Regions from separate parts of the Streptomyces sp. GL_140 genome, predicted to be linked through region 2. Evidence: predicted binding sites of a transcription regulator. Region 2 holds the regulator's gene; each other region holds the start of a gene.

Region 1 (2,264 bases), 2.2 Mb from region 2:
GAGCTTGAGGCCGACCTCCTCGGCGATGACGGTGGCACCGGTGAGGGTGGCCATGTCCTGGAGCATCGCCTTGCGGCGGTCACCGAAGCCGGGCGCCTTGACGGCGACGGCGTTGAAGGTGCCACGGATCTTGTTGACGACGAGGGTGGAGAGCGCCTCGCCCTCGACGTCCTCGGCGATGATCAGCAGCGGCTTGGTGCCACCGGCCTGGATGACCTTCTCCAGCAGCGGCAGGAGGTCCTGGATCGAGGAGATCTTGCCCTGGTTGATCAGGATGTACGGGTCGTCGAGGACGGCCTCCATACGCTCCTGGTCGGAGACCATGTACGGGGAGAGGTAGCCCTTGTCGAAGGCCATGCCCTCGGTGAACTCAAGCTCCACGCCGAAGGCGTTGGACTCCTCGACGGTGATGACACCGTCCTTGCCGACCTTGTCCATCGCCTCGGCGATGAGCTCGCCGATCTGGGCGTCCTGCGCGGAGAGCGAGGCCACGGCGGCGATGTCGGACTTGTCCTCGATCGGGCGGGCGGTCGCGAGGAGCTCCTCGGACACGGCCTTGACCGCGAGGTCGATGCCCTTCTTGAGGGCGGCCGGGGAGGCACCCGCGGCGACGTTGCGCAGGCCCTCGCGGACCAGCGCCTGGGCCAGCACGGTGGCGGTGGTGGTGCCGTCACCCGCAACATCGTTGGTCTTGGTCGCCACCTCCTTCACGAGCTGCGCGCCCAGGTTCTCGTACGGGTCGTCCAGCTCGACCTCGCGAGCGATGGTGACACCGTCGTTGGTGATGGTGGGAGCACCGAACTTCTTGTCGATGACGACGTTGCGGCCCTTGGGGCCGATCGTCACCTTGACCGTGTCGGCAAGCTTGTTGACGCCGCGCTCGAGGGCGCGACGGGCGTCCTCGTCGAACTTGAGAATCTTCGGCATGGGAGCGGTTCAGCCCTCTCGTTGCGATCCCCGGCCGCTCACCGCGACCGCCTGACAAACGAACTACGCCCCTCGCCGCCCGGCTTCAGCAGGGGTGACCAGGGGCGCAGCTCAAAGCAAAACTGGAGAAGTGATTACTTCTCGACGATCGCGAGGACGTCGCGGGCCGAGAGGACGAGGTACTCCTCGCCGTTGTACTTCACTTCGGTGCCGCCGTACTTGGAGTACAGGACGACGTCGCCGACGGTGACGTCCAGCGGGAGACGCTGGCCGTCCTCGAAGCGACCCGGGCCCACGGCAAGGACGACGCCCTCCTGGGGCTTCTCCTTCGCAGTGTCCGGGATGACCAGGCCGGAGGCCGTGGTCTGCTCGGCGTCGAGCGGCTGGACCACAATGCGGTCCTCGAGCGGCTTGATGGCAACCTTGGAGCTGGTGGTCGTCACGATCTGACCTTCCGCTTCGGAGATCCGGGGTTAACTGTCTGAGGTGGCGACCAGGTCGATCCGTCGTCGCGGGAGCCGGACCTGCCTGTCGCTGTGTTGGCACTCACCAGGGGCGAGTGCCAGACGCGAGACTATTCCGGCGATTAGCACTCGGTCAAGCGGAGTGCCAATACGCGCCGCTGGTTTCGCCGTCCGGGGCGCTCGGGAACCCCGCCCCTCGGGGGATCCCGCCGGGTCGCGCCGGAGCCCACGGGCCGTCAGCGGGCGCATCGACCCGGGTAAGGGCGTCCTGTATGTGAGGCTTGGGGCATGCGCATTCTGGTCGTCGAAGACGAAGTGGGGCTCGCCGAATCGCTCCGGCGCGGGCTCTCCGCCGACGGCCACTGGATCGACCTCGCCCACGACGGACACCGCGGCCTGGCCCTCGCCCTCACCGGCGGCCCGTACGACGCCGTCGTCCTGGACCTGATGCTCCCCGGCCTCTCGGGCTACGAGATCTGCAAGCGGATGCGCGCCCACGGCGACCTCACCCCCGTCCTCATCCTGACCGCGAAGGACGGCGAGTACGACGAGGCCGAGGGGCTCGACTCCGGCGCCGACGACTACCTCACGAAGCCGTTCTCCTTCGTCGTCCTCGCCGCCCGCCTGCGCGCGATCACCCGCCGCGCGGCCGGTCCCCCGCAGAGCGCCGTCCTCCAGGCCGGCGACCTGATCCTGGACCCGCGCGGCCGCCGCTGCCGCCGCGGCCAGCACGAGATCGAGCTGACCGCCCGCGAGCTCGGCGTACTGGCCTGCCTGATGGAGCAGCCCGGCCGGGCCGTCGCCAAGCAGGACATCCTCGACGAGGTCTGGGAGGGCCCGCAGGGCATCGACCCGAACATCGTCGAGGTCTAC
Region 2 (2,264 bases):
TTGACCGTGAGGCTGCGGCGGGAGCGGACCCGGCCGTCGCCCGCGCACTCGGGGCACGGGGTCGGGACCACGGTGCCGAAGCCCTGGCACTGCGGGCAGGGGCGCGAGGTCATGACCTGGCCCAGGAAGGACCGGGTGACCTGCGAGACCTCACCGCGGCCGCGGCACATGTCACACGTCTGCGCCGAGGTGCCGGGGGCTGCGCCTTCGCCGGAGCAAGTGGTGCAGACGACGGCCGTGTCGACCTGGATGTCCTTGGTCGTGCCGAAGGCGGCCTCGTCCAGTTCCAGGTCGAGACGGATCATGGCGTCCTGGCCCCGACGGGTCCGCGAGCGCGGTCCGCGCTGCTGGGACTGGCCGAAGAAGGCGTCCATGATGTCGGAGAAGTTGCCGAAGCCACCCGCCCCGAATCCGCCCGCGCCGCCGCCACCGCCCGAGGAGGACAGCGGGTCGCCGCCGAGGTCGAAGACCTGCTTCTTCTGCGGGTCCGAGAGCACCTCGTACGCGGCGTTGATCTCCTTGAAGCGCTCCTGCGTCTTCGGGTCCGGATTCACATCCGGGTGGAGTTCACGCGCGAGGCGGCGGAAGGCCTTCTTGATCTCGTCCTGCGATGCGTCGCGGCGCACGCCGAGAACGGCGTAGTAGTCCGTGGCCACTTACGACTCCGCCAGGATCTGTCCGACGTAACGTGCCACTGCGCGTACCGCTCCCATCGTTCCGGGGTAGTCCATGCGGGTCGGTCCGACCACGCCGAGTTTGGCGACTGCTTCGCCGCCCGAACCGTAGCCGACCGAGACGACGGACGTGGAGTTCAGTCCCTCGTAGGCATTCTCATGCCCGATCTTTACGGCCATTCCCGACTCGTTGGCCTCGCCCAGCAGCTTGAGGAGCACGACCTGCTCCTCCAGCGCTTCGAGCACCGGCCTGATCGTCAGAGGAAAGTCATGTCCGAAACGGGTGAGGTTGGCGGTGCCGCCGATCATCAGCCGCTCCTCCGCCTCCTCCACCAGCGTTTCGAGAAGGGTGTCGAGGACGACCTTCACGGTCGCCCTGTCCTCGGTCTCGAAGGACTCCGGAAGGTCCTGCACGAGCGGCGGCACGTCGGTGAACCGGCGGCCGACCACACGACTGTTGAGGCGGGCCCGCAGATCCGCCAGCGAGGTGTCCGCGAAGGGGGTCTGGCAGTCGACGAGCCGCTGCTCGACCCGGCCCGTGTCCGTGATCAGTACGAGCATCAGGCGCGCGGGGGCCAGCGAGAGCAGCTCCACGTGCCGGACGGTCGAGCGGGTCAGGCTCGGGTACTGGACGACGGCGACCTGCCGGGTCAGCTGCGCGAGCAGCCGTACGGTCCGGCCGACGACGTCGTCGAGGTCGACGGCCCCGTCGAGGAAGTTCTGGATGGCCCGACGCTCGGGCGTCGACAGCGGTTTGACCCCCGCCAGCTTGTCGACGAAGAGGCGGTAGCCCTTGTCGGTGGGGATCCGGCCGGCGCTGGTGTGGGGCTGGGCGATGTAGCCCTCGTCCTCCAGCACGGCCATGTCGTTGCGCACGGTCGCGGGCGAGACGCCGAGGCGGTGCCGCTCGGTGAGCGCCTTGGAGCCGACCGGCTCCTCCGTCCCCACGTAGTCCTGGACGATGGCGCGCAGCACTTCGAGTCTGCGTTCGCTGAGCATCGCGCACACCTCCGTCGTCTTCTTCACCCGGCTCGGACCGCCACCGGTTTGCTGTCGGTTTTCTGGCACTCTGCGCATTCGAGTGCCAGAGATCCCCCGGTCAGTGTACGGCGGGGTGGTACGCACCTAGCAAGGGCGGCCCGCCAAGGTAGCGTCGCGGCATGGACGTGCGTTGGGAAGAGGCGGGCTGGGAACGGCTCACCGAACGGACCGGCCGGCAGCGTCTGCCGGTGTGGGACTGCACCGTGGGACTGGTGGTCGGCGACGATTCGGCCCTCCTGATCGACCCGGGGTCCTCCGTCCGGGAAGGGGCCCGGGTGCGGGCCGAGGCGGAGCGTCTGGCGGGCCGGCGCGTGACCCATATCGCATTCACGCACGGACATTTCGACCACGTGTTGGGCGGATCGGCGTTCGCCGGGGCCGAGGTCTACGGTCCGGTCGGGCTGGACGGCCTGCTGTCCGTGAGCCACGACGAGCTGCGGGCCGACGCGATCCGGCACGGCCTGGCCCCGGCCGAGGCCGCCGAGGCGGTGGACCTGCTGGTGGTCCCCCGCCACCTGGTGTCGGGCGAGTGGACGCTCGACCTGGGCG
Region 3 (2,264 bases), 1.1 Mb from region 2:
CGGATCTGGTTCACGCGACCGGCGACCTGGTCGCTGTCACCGGCACCGTCGACGATGGTGGTCTCGTCCTTGGTGATGACGACCTTGCGGGCGCGGCCCAGGAGGTCGAGACCGGCGTTCTCGAGCTTGAGGCCGACCTCCTCGGAGATGACCGTGCCGCCCGTGAGGATGGCGATGTCGCCGAGCATGGCCTTGCGGCGGTCGCCGAAGCCCGGAGCCTTGACGGCGACGGACTTGAAGGTGCCGCGGATCTTGTTGACGACCAGGGTCGACAGGGCCTCGCCCTCGACGTCCTCGGCGATGATCAGCAGCGGCTTGCCGGACTGCATGACCTTCTCCAGGAGCGGCAGCAGGTCCTTGACCGAGCCGATCTTGGAGTTGACGATCAGGATGTACGGGTCGTCGAGGGACGACTCCATGCGCTCCATGTCGGTGGCGAAGTACGCCGAGATGTAGCCCTTGTCGAAGCGCATGCCCTCGGTGAGCTCAAGCTCCAGCCCGAAGGTCTGGGACTCCTCGACGGTGATGACGCCTTCCTTGCCGACCTTGTCCATGGCCTCGGCGATGAGCTCGCCGATCTGGGTGTCAGCGGCGGAGATGGAGGCCGTAGAAGCGATCTGCTCCTTGGTCTCGACATCCTTGGCCTGGGAAAGCAGGGCGGCGGAGACGGCCTCGACGGCCTTCTCGATACCACGCTTGAGGGCCATCGGGTTCGCACCGGCGGCCACGTTGCGCAGGCCCTCGCGGACGAGCGCCTGGGCGAGAACGGTGGCGGTGGTCGTACCGTCGCCGGCGACGTCGTCCGTCTTCTTGGCGACTTCCTTGACCAGCTCGGCGCCGATCTTCTCGTACGGGTCCTCGAGCTCGATCTCCTTGGCGATGGAGACACCATCGTTGGTGATCGTGGGGGCGCCCCACTTCTTCTCAAGGACGACGTTGCGACCCTTGGGGCCAAGGGTGACCTTGACGGCGTCGGCGAGCTGGTTCATGCCTCGCTCGAGACCGCGCCGGGCCTCCTCGTTGAACGCAATGATCTTGGCCATCTGAAGTGGTCCTCCCGGACAGCGGTGGATTGCTCCCGGACCGCGCCCGCGCCCGCGACGGACGGCCTGCGTGCCCGGCGGTTTCTTCCCGCCGGACCCTGCGGGCCTCACTGACCCGGTCCTCGTTTAGGTAGCACTCTCACTAGGAGAGTGCTAACGCCAATGATTAGCACTCGGCACCCCCGAGTGCAAGCGGCTTCGAGGAAACGCAGGTGAACACCCGGACACCGCAGGGCCCACGAGCACCCCACGCACGAGGGGCCCGCATCCCGTGTCCAGGATGTGGGCCCCTCGTACGTACCTCGTATGTATGCAGTTGCAGTCGTACGCCGTGTCGGTGGTCGGTCGCGCCCGGACTAGCCGACGGCGAGCTTGACCATGTCCGCCTGCGGACCCTTCTGGCCCTGCGAGATCTCGAACTCGACCCGCTGACCCTCTTCAAGGGTGCGGTACCCGTCCATCTGGATGGCGCTGTAGTGGACGAACACATCCGCACCACCGTCGACCGCGATGAAGCCGTAGCCCTTCTCCGCGTTGAACCACTTGACGGTGCCCTGAGCCATGCCTAACTCCCCTATTACTGGCCCTTGCGCAGGACCGCACTTCGCGGTCCCGGGTCAGAACTTGCGCCGGAACGCCTCGACCGGGGCTGAATGTATCCGCACCGCTGCTGTCTGCAACAGGTCATTCCGACGAGAAATCTGGACACGGCAAAAGATTGAAATAGGGTGAAAACCCGGAATATTCCAGGGCAACTCGGGCCGGACAAACCACGCCAACGACCCATAGCGCACTTGCATGTTGACTCAATGTCAACCCTCCCGCGGCCCGCTCATATGCGGCGGGCAAGAGCAGCGGTGGGGACTTCCCCAACTCTACCGTGCTCAATCCAACAGAATTGCCCCCTCCGCTTATTAGCGGAGGGGGCAATTCAGGGTTTGCGCACCTCTACGGGGAGAGGCGACGCCGCCGACCGGAAGGTCAGCAGCCGCCCGCGACGGCGGGAATGATCGAAACGCCGGCGCCGTCCGGCGTGGCCGCCTGCAGCCCGCCTTCGAAGCGCACGTCGTCGTCGTTCACGTAGACGTTGACGAAGCGGCGGAGCTTGCCCTGGTCGTCCAGGACTCGCGCAGCGATGCCCGGGTGGCTCTTCTCCAGGGACTCGATGACCTCGGCGAGGGTCGCGCCCTCGGCGGAGACCTCGGCCTTGCCGCCGGTGTA

The links. The regulator HrcA, encoded in region 2, represses chaperone genes, less so after heat shock. The targets are predictions, from matches to a motif close to TTNGCACTCNGNNNNNCNGAGTGCNAA.
Region 1: a site for HrcA is predicted at 1,514-1,540, ahead of groES (co-chaperone GroES). Genes of this name have one in related genera too.
Region 3: a site for HrcA is predicted at 1,174-1,200, ahead of groL (chaperonin GroEL). Genes of this name have one in related genera too.

The regions. Positions count from the first base shown of each region.
Region 1 is NZ_CM174404.1:5,094,334-5,096,597, reverse strand. It holds gene groL (chaperonin GroEL) at 1-927, opposite strand, end outside; gene groES (co-chaperone GroES) at 1,062-1,370, opposite strand; gene AC3IYJ_RS23790 (response regulator transcription factor) at 1,680-2,264, shown strand, end outside.
Region 2 is NZ_CM174404.1:2,853,956-2,856,219, forward strand. It holds gene dnaJ (molecular chaperone DnaJ) at 1-656, opposite strand, end outside; gene hrcA (heat-inducible transcriptional repressor HrcA) at 657-1,673, opposite strand; gene AC3IYJ_RS13375 (MBL fold metallo-hydrolase) at 1,835-2,264, shown strand, end outside.
Region 3 is NZ_CM174404.1:3,916,164-3,918,427, forward strand. It holds gene groL (chaperonin GroEL) at 1-1,043, opposite strand, end outside; gene AC3IYJ_RS18170 (cold-shock protein) at 1,400-1,606, opposite strand; gene AC3IYJ_RS18175 (MoaD/ThiS family protein) at 2,025-2,264, opposite strand, start outside.